One region of the Burkholderia humptydooensis genome, then DNA from elsewhere that is predicted to be linked to it. Evidence: riboswitches for the same ligand, from Rfam matches in the RefSeq annotation. Region 1 holds a riboswitch; the other holds the start of a gene.
The links. A riboswitch is a leader RNA that binds a small molecule or an ion and turns the genes downstream of it on or off. The one in region 1 is predicted to bind cobalamin.
Positions count from the first base shown of each region.

Region 2: linked by a shared signal. The riboswitch ahead of cobG (precorrin-3B synthase) and the one ahead of AQ610_RS14270 (TonB-dependent receptor plug domain-containing protein) in region 1 are both predicted to bind cobalamin.

Region 1 is NZ_CP013380.1:3,196,961-3,204,086, forward strand. Features, by position in the region: gene cobT (nicotinate-nucleotide--dimethylbenzimidazole phosphoribosyltransferase) at 1-548, opposite strand, end outside; gene AQ610_RS14260 (ABC transporter ATP-binding protein) at 592-1,422, opposite strand; gene AQ610_RS14265 (FecCD family ABC transporter permease) at 1,419-2,420, opposite strand; gene AQ610_RS14270 (TonB-dependent receptor plug domain-containing protein) at 2,499-4,406, opposite strand; cobalamin riboswitch at 4,476-4,722, opposite strand; gene AQ610_RS14275 (hypothetical protein) at 4,925-5,275, shown strand; gene AQ610_RS14280 (cell division protein ZapA) at 5,272-5,586, shown strand; RNA gene ssrS (6S RNA) at 5,669-5,850, shown strand; gene AQ610_RS14290 (EVE domain-containing protein) at 5,926-6,387, shown strand; gene AQ610_RS14295 (SIMPL domain-containing protein) at 6,586-7,126, shown strand, end outside.
Region 2 is NZ_CP013380.1:2,181,338-2,188,463, reverse strand. Features, by position in the region: gene AQ610_RS37900 (hypothetical protein) at 1-21, shown strand, start outside; gene cobJ (precorrin-3B C(17)-methyltransferase) at 158-1,996, opposite strand; gene AQ610_RS09920 (precorrin-2 C(20)-methyltransferase) at 1,993-2,727, opposite strand; gene AQ610_RS09915 (precorrin-8X methylmutase) at 2,724-3,350, opposite strand; gene cobG (precorrin-3B synthase) at 3,343-4,782, opposite strand; cobalamin riboswitch at 4,892-5,100, opposite strand; gene AQ610_RS09905 (bifunctional cobalt-precorrin-7 (C(5))-methyltransferase/cobalt-precorrin-6B (C(15))-methyltransferase) at 5,186-6,412, shown strand; gene AQ610_RS09900 (cobalt-precorrin-5B (C(1))-methyltransferase) at 6,409-7,126, shown strand, end outside.

The DNA of each region.
Region 1 (7,126 bases):
GCCGACGTGTTCGCGATCCCCATCTCGCCGAAGCCGATCACGTTGGTGCCGAGCGCCGCGTGATGCCGCACGCGCGCGGCGCCCGCGGCGAGCGCGGCGAGCGCTTCGTCGCGCGACATCGCGCGCTCGTGCGCGAAGTTGCGCGTGCCGCGCGCGATCGCGGCGCCGACGAGCTGCGGCGATTCCGGCAACGGCGACGCGACGCCCGCATCGACGATCTCGAGCGTGAGGCCCGCGACGCCCGAGAACGCATTGATCGCCGCGCCGCCCGCGACGAAGTTCGCGACCATCTGCGCGGTCACCGCCTGCGGATACGGGCTCACGCCTTCGGCGGCGATCCCGTGATCGCCGGCGAACACGATCATCACGGGACGCGCGACGCTCGGCGCGGTCGTGCGCTGGATCATGCCGAGCTGCAGCGCGAGCGCTTCGATGCGGCCGAGGCTGCCGGGCGGCTTCGTCTTGTGATCGATGACACGCGCAAGCGTCGCACGCAGTTCGGCGTCGTCGAGCGGCTCGACGGTCGGCAGGGAGAAGGTGAAGGTCATCGGTTCGTCTCCTGGATGAAATGGGTCGCGCGATGCGCGTCGATCAGGCGCTGCGGGGACGATCATGCGCATCGGGCCACGCGGGCACGAGCGCCTCGCGGCCGTCGCGCTCGATCAGCACGAGCGGGTAGCCGAACGCGCGGCTCGCGCGCTCGGGCGTGAGCACGTCGCGCACCGGGCCCGCGTGCGCGCCGCCGCGGCCGTCGAGCAACAGCGCGTGCGTCGCGAAGCGGCGCGCGAGATTCAGGTCGTGGCACGAGAAGATCGCGGTGCGCTCGCCCGCTCGCAGCCAGCCGGCGAGCGCGACGAGACAGTCGATCTGGTGATGCAGATCGAGATGCGCGAGCGGCTCGTCGAGCAACAGCAGCGGCGCGTCCTGGCACAGCGCGGCCGCGAGCGCGACGCGTTGCCGCTCGCCGCCCGACAGCGACAGCACGTCGCGCGCGGCGAACGATTCGAGCCCGAGCGCCGCGAGCGCCGCGTGCGCGGCCGCGCGGTCATCGGGGCGCTCCCAGCCCCAGCCCGTCAGATGCGGGAAGCGGGCGAGCAGCACGGTATCGAACACGCTCGCGCTGAACGCATCGTGCAGCGCCTGCGCCATCAACGCGCGCCGCCGCGCGAGCGCTTCGGGCCGCCAGTCGGCGAGCGGCACGCCGTCCGCCTCGACGTGGCCCGCCGCCGGCTTCGCGAGCCCGGCGAGCGTCGTGATCAACGTCGTCTTGCCCGCGCCGTTCGGCCCGGCGACGCACCACAGCTCGCCCGGATAGAACGTATGCGTGAATTCGTCGAGCAGCGTGCGCGCGCCCGCCTTCAGCACGAGACGCAGCATGCCGTAGCGGGCCGAGCGCGGCGTCGGCGCGCCGTGCGTCGTCATCGCGCGGTCCTCCGCAGCAGCATCCACAGAAAAAGCGGCACGCCGATCAGCGCCGTCATCACGCCGACCGGCAACTGCGCGGGCGCGATCGCCGTGCGCGCGAGCAGGTCCGCGGCCATCACGCCCGCGCCGCCAGCGAGCATCGCGGCGGGCAGCAGCATCCGCTGATCGTTGCCGAACGCGAGCCGCAGCGCGTGCGGCACGACGAGCCCGACGAAGCCGATCGTGCCCGCCGTCGTGACGGCCGCGGCCGCCGCGAGCGACGCGATCAGATAGACGCGCAGCCGCAGCCGCGCGGCCGGCACGCCGAGCGCGGCGGCCGCCGCGTCGCCGCGCAGCAGCACGTTCAGTTGCGGCGCGACCGGCAGCGCGACGCACGCGGCCGCGGCGAGCGCCGCCAGCGCGAACCACGGCGACGCCGCGCCGCTCAGGTCGCCCGACAGCCAGAACAGGATGCCGCGCAGGCGCTCGTCGGGCGCGATCGCGAGCATCAGCGTGATGAGCGCGAACCAGCCGGCCGAGATCACGACGCCCGTGAGCAGCAACCGCGGCGACGCGTCGCGCGGCTCGCCGCGCCACAGCTCGCGGCGCGCGAGCCCGAGCACGAACGCGATCGATGCGAGCGCGCCGGCGAACGATGCGAAATCGACGATCCACCACGCGCCGCCCGCGATCATCGCGCCGAGCGCGAACGCGGCCGCGCCGCCCGACACGCCGAGCACGTAAGGCTCGGCGAGCGGATTGCGCAGCAGCACCTGCAGCAGCGCGCCGGCGAGCGCGAGGAGCGCGCCGCAGCCGAAGCCCGCGAGCGCGCGCGGCAGCCTGAGCGTGCGGACGATGTCGGCCGCGAGCGGATCGGCGCTGGCGCGATGGACGAGCGCCGCGAGCGCATCGACGGGCGTCATCGGCACGCTGCCGAGCGTGAGCGACGCGACGAACGTCGCGCACGCGACGAGCGCGAGCGCGGCCCAGATCGCGGCCGCGCGCGCCGCATGCATGCCGGCGCCGCGCGCATCGGACCTCATGCGCCCACCCGCGCGCGGCCGCGCGAACCGCGCCGACGGCGCGGCCGGCCGTCAGCGCTGCTGCCAGCCGAGCGTGACATAGGCGCCGCGGCGCGGCGTGTTGTAGGCATAGGCAAGCTCGTAGTCCTTGTCGAACAGATTGTCGAGGCGCGCGCTCACGTACCACGACTTCGTGATGTCGTAGCGTGCGGACAGATTGACGACGCCGTATCCGCCGAGATGATCGCCGAAATCGTCGCGCGCGCCGCTCACGAGCCATTCGCCGCCGACGCGCCAGCCGCCGAACGAGCGGTTCGCCGAGATCGCCGCGAAGCGCCGCGCGCGCCGGTTCAGATCCCGGCCGGCGGTTTCGTCGATCGGGTTCTGCAGCGTCGCGGCGACGCGCACGTCGGTCCTGCCGACGTGCCCCTGCCACGATCCCTCGACGCCCTGCACCTTCGCGCGGCCGACGTTCTGCGCGACATAGTACGGGCCGCTCGCGCCGGGACGATAGTCGATCAGGTTCGTGTAGCGCGTCTGGAACGCGGTGACGCGCACGACGCCCACCGCATCCGACGCATACTGCACGGCCGCCTCGACCGAATGGCTGCGCTCGGGCCGAATCGACCGGTTGCCCGCGTTCGGATAGTACAGATCGTTGAAGCTCGGCGCGCGAAACGCGCTCGAATAGCTCGCCGACACCTTCCAGCGCTCGGTGACGTCGAGCCCGTAGCCGAGATAGTAGCTGTTCGCGCCGCCGAAATCGGAGTACTGGTCGCGGCGCACGTTCGCCTGGAACTGGCTGCCGCCGAGGCGGCCGGTGTAGCCGAGCCAGCCGGAATTCACGTGGCGCTCGGGCGCCGAATACCTGTTCGATTCGAACGACTGGTCGAGCCGCTCGTACCCCGCCTGGATCTTGTGGCCGCGCGCGATCGCGAAGTCGTTCTGCCACGTGTACTGGCGGTCGTCGGTATTGAAGTGATCGGTGTACGCGCCGTTCAGCGCCGACTGGTTGCGATCCTTGCCGCTCGACACGTTCACACGCGTCGTCCACCAGTCGGCGAGCTTGCCGTTCGCGAACGCGGACAGTTGCTGGACGCGGCTGTACAGGTCGTTCAGATCGGTCGGCGAGCCGTAGGCGTCGTCGTAGCTGTTGCGGCCGTTCGCCTGGAAGTATGTGACGCCCGCGTCCCATTTGTCGCTGAACCGGTGCCGAAGCGATGCGGAGGCGCTCTCGTTCAGATAGCCGTTCGCGTTCGGATTCGCCTGCGGCTTGCGCGCGGGATCGAGCGCCGAGAAGCCGTCGGTCTTCAGCCGCGCGAGCGACACGCTGAACGTCGTCTTGCCGTCCTCGTCGAGCCGGCCCGACGCGCCCGCGCTTTGCGTCTGCGTGTGATAGCTGCCGTAGCCCGCGGAGAAATCGAAGCGCGGCGGATGATCGCCGCCGTTCTTCGTGAACACCTGCACGACGCCGCCGATCGCGCCGGACCCGTACAGCGACGACACGTTGCCGTTCACCACTTCGACGCGATCGATCTGATCGAGCGGCAACTGACTGATCTGCGACTGGCCGAGACTCGCCGAATCGACGCGCGCGCCGTCGATCAGCACGAGCGATTGCGTCGGCTGCGCGCCGCGCAGGAAAAGGCTCGCGCTCGCGCCCGGCCCGCCGTTGCGCACGATCTGCGCGCCGGGCGCGAGCGCGAGCAGGCCGGGCAGATCGGTCGCGCCGCTGTCGGCGATGTCCTGCGCATCGAAGAGCGTCGTCTGCGGGATCGCATCGGCGAGCTTCTGCGGCCCGCGTTGCGCGGTGACGATGATCGGCGCGAGCGGCTCGGCGGATGTCGAGGATGTCGAGCGCGTCGGCGCGGCCGAAGACGCACTGGAGGCGGCGGATGCCGACGCATCGCCTTGCGCGAGCGCGATGCAAGGCAGTCCGGACAGAGCGGCGAGCGCTGCGCGGACGAGAGGGGTTCGCATGAACGAAGATCCTGTTGAGTCACTGCGGCGCCCGCTTCCCCGCAGGCTCCGCATCACGGAGACGGGCACGCCCGTCTCCCCGCCTCGGCCGGTATCCGGGCTCGCGACATCACCGCCTCGCCTTCCCGCGCAATGCGCAGTGGCACGTCGCCGGCGGCCGTGCCGACGCATCAAGAGTGCGGCTTGCATCGAAACCGATGCGATCGCTTACCGTTGCGGGGGCAGCGCAGGTTGGCTCGGTCCCGGCGGACGTCGCGCCCTGCTTCCCGTTTAACCGCGCGCGAAGCGCGCGAGCACCGAGGCGGCGCCAGTTTAGGAGTGCGCGCGCCGCAGCGTCAAGGCGCCGCGCCGACGCGGCGCAAGAAACGTCGCGCCGTCTATCGGCGAGACGATCGGCATCAACGAACGACGAAGATATTTCGCGGCGAGAAGCGGGGGTGTTACGTCTAGAAACGTTACAGATATCGGAAACTCGCCTATTCCGCGCTAAAATGCTGGGTCTTTAGAGGACGCAGCACATGCTCAACGAACTCGAAACCCTATCTCAAAACATCGGCCGCCTGATCGCGCTGAATCAACGCCATCAAACGGAACGGCTCGCGCTCGAGGAGCAGGTCGCGCAATTGCGCAGTGAAGCGCAGACGCTGCACGCGGAACTCGAGCAGTTGCGCGACGAGCGCAACGCACTCGCGGCCGAGCGCGACACGCTGTCGGCGAAAATCGACGACGCGCAAGTGAAGCTCAACGCGATCCTCGAGAAACTGCCGCGCACGAAAAGCGTGCCGGATGCGGAAAACCAGCTCGACCTGCTCGCACCGCAGGCGAACGACGAAGGCGAAAGTGCGACGGGCCACGGAGAACATGCATGAGCACGAAGCAGATCGAAGTATCGATTCTCGGCCAGTCGTATCGTCTCGCCTGCTCGGCCGAAACCGAGGCGGCGCTTCTCGAGGCGGTCGCGCGTGTCGACGCGGAAATGTCGAAGATCCGCGCGAACAGTTCGGTGCGCGGCACGGATCGCATCGCGGTGATGGCCGCGCTGTCGCTCGCGTCGGAGTTGCTCAGGCTGCAACAGAGCGTGCGTCACGGCGAGGCGTTCCCTGCGGAAGAAATCCGGCGTACAATGCGCCAAATGAATGAACAACTCGGTGCGGTGCTCGCACAGCACGAGGTGCAGTAAACAAGTTTCACCGGGTTCGGCCAATGCTTGATCTATCGCGTTCAAGCCGCTGAATCCAAAGGTGATTCGAACAGTCAAGTCAGCTTCCCTGCCTGGTTCGCCAAGGTCATATATTCCTTGAACCAATGCCATGTGCACGGTTGCGGAAATTTGTAGCACGGGCGCGCGCGTCACTCTGTCTGATGTACCCGAAGTGCTGCTAACTGCGACCAATTCTGAACCTCAGGTTCAGGATGCCGGCCTAGCGGCTAAGGCGGGGGCCTATTCGACGGCATCGGGCAAGTCCCGATGCCGTTTCCTTTTGTGCAGCCTTTTCATTGCGTCGAGTCATTGCGATCCATGCGCTACTGGCTGATGAAATCCGAACCGAACGAGGCGAGCATCGACGACCTCGCCGCCGCCCCCGACCAGACCTTGCCGTGGACCGGCGTGCGCAACTATCAGGCGCGCAACTTCATGCGCGACATGATGCAGATCGGCGACGGCGTGCTGTTCTATCATTCGAGCTGCCCCGAGCCCGGCATCGCGGGGCTCGCGCAAGTCTCGTCGACGCCCTACCCCGATCCGACGCAGTTCGATTCGCAAAGTCCGTACCACGATCCGAAGTCGACGCGAGAATCGCCGCGCTGGGTGCTCGTTGACGTGCGCTTCGTCAGGAAGTCGCCGCTCGTTCCCCTCGCCGCATTGCGCGGGCACGACGCGCTCGCGAACATGCGCGTGCTCGCGAAAGGCAACCGGCTGTCGATCACGCCCGTCACGCCGGACGAATGGCGCTTCATCACGACGCGCCTGATGAAGTGACGCGGCCGCCACGTCAAACATTGTCAGAGCCGGCGCAAGAATCCGCGCCGGCCGGAACCTCCGCCCGCCTTCGACGGCCTAATGGGCGCATCGACGGATGCAGTGCCGCGTCCGCCGGGCGTTTCTGGAGAAGCGCGGCGTCCGTCCGCGCATCGCACGCCCCCGAACGCGTGCGCGCTTACGCTCAAGGAGTCAACAATGACGAAAAAATCCGCTCTAGCCATTGCCGTCACGCTTGCGGCGGCGCTGCCGATCGCCCTCGCGCTCGCCCCGTCCGCCGCGCGCGCGCAAAGCATGGGCCAGATGCAGCCGCCCGCGGGCGTGCTGTCGCTGTCCGCGCAGGCAAGCACCGACGTCCCGCAGGACGTCGTCGACATCACGCTGTTCTACGAGCAACAGGCAAAGGACCCCGGCACGCTGACCGCCGAGCTGAACAAGCGCGCGGATGCGGCGCTCGCGCAGGCGCGCGGCGTCACGGGCGTCACGGCCCGCACGGGTGAATTCTCGGTGTCGCCGAGCGTCGACCGCGACGGCAGGATCTCCGCGTGGCGCGGCCGCACCGAGGTCGTGCTCGAGTCGCACGACTTCGCGGCCGCATCGAAGCTCGCGGGCCAGTTGAGCCCGATGATGCAGGTAGGCAACGTCGCGTTCTCGCTGTCGCCCGAAGCGCAGCGCGCGGCCGAGCAGAAGCTCACGACGGAAGCGATCAAGGCGTTCCGCGCGCGCGCCGAGGAAGCGA
Region 2 (7,126 bases), 1.0 Mb from region 1:
ATGGAGGAATCCACCGCATGATGGAATCGTTAGTCATTCTTTTTATTATTCGGATTCAAGGTTTGACGGACGACTTGATTTGATATCCGAAACGATTGGGCGTATTGGATTCACGGGTGAGATCGCGGCGCGTGCCGGGCGTCGCTGCGCCGCGGCGTCAGCGATACCAGCGCGGCGTGTACACCCAGTCGCGCGCGCCGTCGCGCACGATGCGCCGCGTCGTCGACGAGCCGACGATCACCATCGTGCGCATGTCGACCTGCTGCGCGGACAGCGCGGCGAGCGTCGTCGTCGCGAGCGTCGCGCCGGGGCGGCCGATGTCGCGGCCGAGCACGACGACCGTGTCCGGCGCGCGATGCCGGCGCACGATGTCGAGCGCGCGATCGAACTGCACGGGCCGCGCGCGCGACACCGGGTTGTAGAACGCGAGCGCGAAATCGGCGGCCGCCGCGTGGTCGATGCGCTTTTCGATGATCGCCCACGGCTTCAGGTTGTCCGACAGCGAGATGAGGCAGAAGTCGTGGCCGAGCGGCGCGCCGGCTTCGGCCGCCGTCGCGAGCGCGGCCGACACGCCGGGCACGACGTCGAGCTCGACGGCTGCCCAGCGCGCGTCGCCGGCGCCGTCGAGCGCTTCGAGCACGGCCGCCGCCATCGCGAATACGCCGGGGTCGCCCGACGATACGACCGCGACGCGCCGGCCCTGCGCGGCGAGCTCGAACGCGTGGCGCGCGCGCTGCAGTTCCTCGCGGTTGTCGGAGATGTGCAATTGCTGGTCCGCGCGGAACGGGCCCGCCATGTTCACGTAGGTCGCGTAGCCGACGATGTCGGTCGCGTCGGCAAGCGCCGCGCGCGCGGCGGGCGTCATCAGGTCCGCGCGGCCGGGGCCGAGGCCGAGCACCGTCAGGCGGCCGCGCGCTGCGCCGAGCGCATCGGCGTCGACGGGCGCGCCGGCGATGGCGATGGCGATGTGGCGCGGCGTCGGCGACGGCTCCGCATCGGCGCGCGGCGCATCGGCGCGGCGCGCGAGCGTGGCGGGCAGCGCGGCATCGAGCACGCCCGAGGCGTCGTGCGCGTTCGTCTCGATGAAACGCAACGGCACGCGCAGCGCGCGCGCCGCATCGGTCAGCGCGCGATCGGCGATGCGTCGCGCCGGCGCGACGACGGCCGCGAGCGCGAGCGTCGCGAGATCGTGCGCGGCGAGCGTCGCGACGATGCGCGCGGCGAGCGGCGGCAAGCCGGGCGATGCGGCGTTCGCGTTCGCCGCCGCGTTTGCAGGGGTGGATGCGAGTGCATCGTGATCCGAAGCGTTGCTCGCAACGTCGCCGATGCCGTTGGCGTCGCCATCGCCATCGCCGTCACCGAGCGCGACGACGACGCTACGCGGATGAATCAGCAATTCGCGCGCGTCGCCGCGCGACGCATGCGGCGTGACGCGGATCGCGTGCGGCGCGTGCGCGTCGCGCGGCAGCGCGACGTCGTCGAGCCACCGTGCGTCGCCTTCGATGCGCGTGCTTTCGCCCGCGAGCAGATCGGACACGAAGCGCTTGCCCGCGTCGAGATCGGCGAGCGCGTAGCCTTCGGGCGGATTCAGCATGCACGCGCCGAAGCGCAGCTCGCCGCTCGTCGTGATCGCGGCGGCGACGCCGAGCGCGTCGGCGATCTCGCGCGCGAGCACGTTCGCGCCCGCGAGGCCGCCCAACAGCGGCACGACCGCGCTGCCGTCCTCGGCCACGGCGAGCACGGGCGGCTCCGCGCCCTTGTCGGCGAGACACGGCGCGACGCAGCGGATCGCGATGCCGGCCGCGAACAGCGCGACGATCGGCGCGCCGCGCGCATACAGCTCGCGCAGGTGCGCGCCGAGCTCGGAAAACGCCACGTCGGCGTCGGCGCGCCCCGCGAGCGCGTGCACCTGCGCGCCGTCGAATCGCGCCTGGAGCCGGCGCGCGGTCGCGAGCGCGCCCGGCCCGAGTATCACGATCGCGGGCGCGATAGTCATCCTTGCCATTTTTCCCCCGGCACGACGAGCAGCGAAAAATACGGCGACGCCATTGGATCGACGTCCGCGAGCGGCACGATCCGCTGCGCGGCCATCGTCGCGCGCTCGACGTACAGCGCGCGCCGCGCGAGCCCGAGCTCGTCGAGCACGCGGCGCACCTTGTCGAAGTTGCGCCCGAGCTTCATCACGACGGCCGCATCGGCGCTCGCGAGACGCTCGCGCAACTCGTCCTCGGGCAGCACGCCGGAGAGCACCGAGAGGCTCTGGTTCCGGTAGACGAGCGGCACGCCGAGCACCGCCGCGCCGCCCAGCATCGAGCACACGCCCGGCACGACCTGGGCGTCGTAGCGCGGCGCGAGCCGGTCGTGCAGGTACATGTACGAGCCGTAGAAGAACGGATCGCCTTCGCAGATCACCGCGACGTCGCGGCCCGCGTCGAGGTGCGCGGCGACGAGCGCGGCCGCCGTGTCGTAGAAATCGGCGATCACGGTTTCGTAGCACAGGGGCGGCGGCAGTGCCTCGGTCGTCACCGGGTAGACGAGCGGCAGGTGCGTCTGCGCGTCGCCCAGGTGCGCCTCGACGATGCTGAACGCGTTGCCTTTCTTGCCCTTCGCGACGAAGTACGCGACGACGGGCGCGGCCTGCAGCATCCGCAGCGCCTTGATCGTCAGCAGCTCGGGGTCGCCCGGCCCGACGCCGAGCCCGTAGAGGCGCCCAGTCCTGCGCGTCATTCGGCCTCCGAAGCGAGCGCGTTGACGGCGGCGGCGACCATCGCGCTGCCGCCGCGGCGGCCCGCGACCGCGACGAACGGCACGCCGCGGCTGTCGGCCGCGAGGAGCGCCTTCGATTCGGCCGCGCCGACGAAGCCGACCGGAAAGCCGAGGATGAGGGCGGGGCGGGGCGCGCCCGCGTCGATCATGTCGAGCAGATGGAAGAGCGCGGTCGGCGCGTTGCCGATCGCGACGACGCTGCCCGCGAGATGCGCGCGCCACAGTTCGAGCGCGGCCGCCGAGCGCGTGTTGCCGATCTCGCGCGCGAGCCGCGGCACGTCCGGATCGCCGAGCGTGCAGATTACCGGGTTGTTCGCGGGCAGCCGCGCGCGCGTGACTCCTTCGGCGACCATCCGCGCGTCGCAGAGGATCGGCGCGCCGGCCGCGAGCGCCGCGCGGCCCGCTTCGCCCGCGCCGTCGGAAAACCGCAGGTCGCGGACGACGTCGACCATGCCGCACGCGTGGATCACGCGCACCGCGAGTTTTTCGAGGTCGGGCGGCACGCCCGTCAGATCGGCTTCCGCGCGGATCGTCGCGAACGATTCGCGATAGATCGCGCCGCCGTCGCGAAGGTAGTCAAGCATCGAGGTCATCCTGAGTGGGCCGTGCGCCGAGCGCGAGCGCGGCGGCGGCCTGGTCGATCGTCAATTGGCGCGCGATGGCGCGGCCGAAGCCCGTCGCGCCGTCGCGCCGATAGAGGTCGTAGCGGCCCGCCGCGCTCGCGACGAGCGTGTGCGCGGCCGCATGCGGCAACGCGCACGAGCGCGCGCAGCCCGTGACGTGCACGTCGACGGGGGCGGCGAGGCGCGCGGCGAGCGCGAGCGCGTCGGCTTTCGTGTCGGCGGGCGCGCGCGCGCAGCCTGCCGAGCCCGCGCACGCGACGACGTGCGCGAGCGGAGCGGCCGCGTCGCACACGAAGCCGAGCGCGGCGAGGCGCGCGAGCGCGTCGGGCGCGGCCGCGCGCGCGACGGCGGGCAGCATCACGCCTTGCCACGGCGTGATGCGCAGCGTGCCGTCGCCGTGCGTGTCGGCAAGCGCCGCGAGCGCCGCGAGCGCGTTCGCGTCGAGCCGGCCGAGCGGCGGCTGCGCGCCGACGACGCAGCGCGCCGGGTCCCGTTCGGGCTGGATGCCGAAACGCAGCGCCGTGTCGACGCGCGCGCGCCGCCAGCCGGCGAGATCCGCGCGGCGCCGCAGCGCGAACGGCGGCTTCGATTCGGACAGCTTCGATTCGGCATGCGAAAGGAACGCGTCGGGCGCGCACGTCGCGAGCAGGTCGCGCATGCGCGTCGCGCCCGGCGGCGCGAGCTCGACGAAGCTCGTCACGAGCGCGCGCACGCACTCGACCGCGTGCGCCGGCGCGATGGCCGCGAGCGCGCCGGTAAACGTTGCGCCCGGTGCGACGCGCTCGCCGTCGACGGGCGGGCAGCCGGCGAGCCCGACCGCGAGCAGCATGTCCCCGCGCGCGTCGCGCAGCGCGGACAGCCAGATGTCGTGCGGGTGGTCGAGCGCGGCGAGCCGTTCGCCGCCGTCGAGCAGCACCGAGAATTTCGGCGACAGCGCGGCGCAGCGCGGCTCGGTCTGCAGCATCGCGAGGAGGCGGGCGGCGAGCGCGGCGCTGTCGACGAGCGCATCGGGGTCGCGCCCGGCCGTCGGGCTCAGCATCACGTTGCGCACGTCGTCGCGCGCGGCGACGCATGTGTCGGGCGGCGCCGCGGGCAGGCCGTCCGTCAGCGGCCCGAGCCCCGCGTCGATCAGCGCGCGGCTCACGCAAGCCTCGCTGCCGGCCCGCACGCCGCGCAATTGCAGGTTCGCGCGATTGGTCGCCTCGATCACGCCCGAGCCGAACGCGCGCGCGACGGCCGCCACCGCGCGCGCCTGCGCGGCGGCAAGCGCGCCGCCCGGCAGCTTGATCCGGCACAGGCCGCCGTCGCGCGCGGCGACGATGCGCACGAGTCCCGGACACGCGCTCGCGGCGCGCGCGGCGTCGGATGAAAAAACAGCGGTGCAAGGATTCAACAGCGCTCCGGATCAAGCGTCGCGCGGCGGCCCGAGGCGGCCGTTCCCGCGCGGCAAGCGCGCGAGCGGCGGGCTACGGCATCGGTACACCCCGCCCGATGAAGGCTGGCACGAACGAAACGTCCCGGCAGGTCTCCTGGCTGGCAGGTCGTCATCCGCAGCGGGCCTTCCCGGCGGCCGCGAAAAGGGCGGCCTGGCCAGTGGCGTGGATCGGATGCGGACTCGCTGCTCACAGTTGCGGGGGCAGCCGCAGCGGCGCGGCGCGCCCTGCGTTCCCTCTTGGGCCCCGTGGGGCGCCGGTCGACGGACGCTGTATTATGCCTTTTTTCGCGACGCCCGAGCGCGCGATGCGCGAGGCGGGCGACGCTTTCAGGATCGACAGGAACACGATGGAGCACGACGGATGAGCGCGTGGCTGACGGTGGTGGGCATCGGCGACGACGGATACGCGGGGCTCGGCAGGCCGGCGCGGCGCGCGCTCGCCGACGCGGCGGTGGTGATGGGCGGCGAGCGGCATCTCGCGATGCTGCCGGCGCGGCACGGCGCCGAGCGCGCGCCGTGGCCGAAGCCGTTCGATCTCGCGCCGCTCTTCGCGCGGGCTCCGGCGCGCGTGTGCGTGCTTGCGAGCGGCGATCCGATGCTGTTCGGCGTCGGCGCGACGCTCGCGCGCACGCTCGCGCCGCACGAGTGGCGCGTGCTGCCCGCGCCGTCGTCGCTGTCGCTCGCGGCCGCGCGCACCGGCTGGGCGCTGCAGGATGTCGACACGGTGTCGCTCGTCGGCCGGCCGCTCGCGTCTTTGCATCGGCATCTGTATCCGGGCCGGCGGCTGTTCGTGCTGAGCGCGGACGGCGCGACGCCCGCCGCGATGGCCGGCGCGCTCGCCGCGCGCGGCTTCGGGCCGAGCGCGATGACAGTGTTCGAGCATCTCGGCGGCCCGCTCGAACGGCGCATCGACGCGCGCGCCGACGCGTGGGGTGATGCGCGGGCGGCCGCGCTCAACGTCGTCGCGATCGAATGCCGCGCGTGCGGCGCCGCGCCGCGCCTGGCGCTCACGCCCGGCTTGCCGGACGACGCGTACCGCCACGACGGCCAACTGACGAAGCGCGATCTGCGCGCGCTCGCGCTCGCGCGGCTCGCGCCCGCGCCGGGCGAATTGCTGTGGGACGTCGGCGCGGGCTCCGGGTCGATCGGCATCGAATGGATGCGCGCGCATCCGAGCTGCCGGACGATCGCGATCGAAGCGCATCCGGACCGGCAGCGCTTCATCGAGCACAACCGCGACGCGCTCGGCGTGCCGGCGCTCGAACTCGTCGCCGGCCGCGCGCCCGACGCGCTCGCGGGCCTTGCCGCCCCAGACGCGGTGTTCGTCGGCGGCGGCGTGAGCCGCGACGGCGTGCTCGACGCGTGCTGGGGGGGCCTGAAGCCGGGCGGCCGCTTCGTCGCGCATGCGGTGACGCTGCAGGGCGAGGCGGCGCTCGTCGCATGGCGCGAGCGGCACGGCGGCACGCTCGCGCGCGTGTCGGTCGCGCACGCGCAGCCGCTCGGCGGCTTCGACGCCTGGCGGCAGGCGCTGCCCGTCACGCTGTACGACGCGCGCAAGCCGCGCGGCGCGCAGCCGGAGCACGGATGATGCGCGACGAAACCCCCGAGCAGCCGCGGCCGCTGCGCTTCGGCTACACGACGGGCAGTTGCGCGACCGCGACGTCGCTCGCGGCCGCGCGCCTGCTGCTGACGGGCCGCGCGAGCGACATGGCCGACATCGTGCTGCCGAAGGGGCAGCACGTCGCGATGCGTCTCGCGTTCTGCCGCGCGACGGACGCCGGCGGCGCGGAGGCGGGCACGATCAAGGACGCGGGCGACGACCCGGACGTGACGCACGGCGCGCTCGTGTTCGCGCGCGTGCGGCTCGTTCACGAGCCGGGCGTGCGCTTTCGCGCGGGGCCGGGCGTCGGCACGGTCACGCGCGCGGGGCTCGCGATTCCCGTCGGCGAACCCGCGATCAACCCGGTGCCGCGCCGGATGATGAGCGAGCATCTCGCGGCGCTCGCGGCCGAGCACGGCTATGCGGGCGGCTTCGACGTCGCGATCGGCGTCGAGAACGGCGAGGCGCTCGCGCAGAAGACGATGAATCCGCGCCTCGGCATCGTCGGCGGATTGTCGATCCTCGGCACGACGGGCATCGTGCGGCCGTTCTCGTGCTCCGCGTATATCGCGTCGATTCACCAGGGCATCGACGTCGCGCGCGCGAACGGCGTCACGCACATCGCCGCGTGCACGGGCAATGCGAGCGAGGACGCGGTGCGCGCGCGCTACGGCCTGCCCGACATCGCACTGATCGAGATGG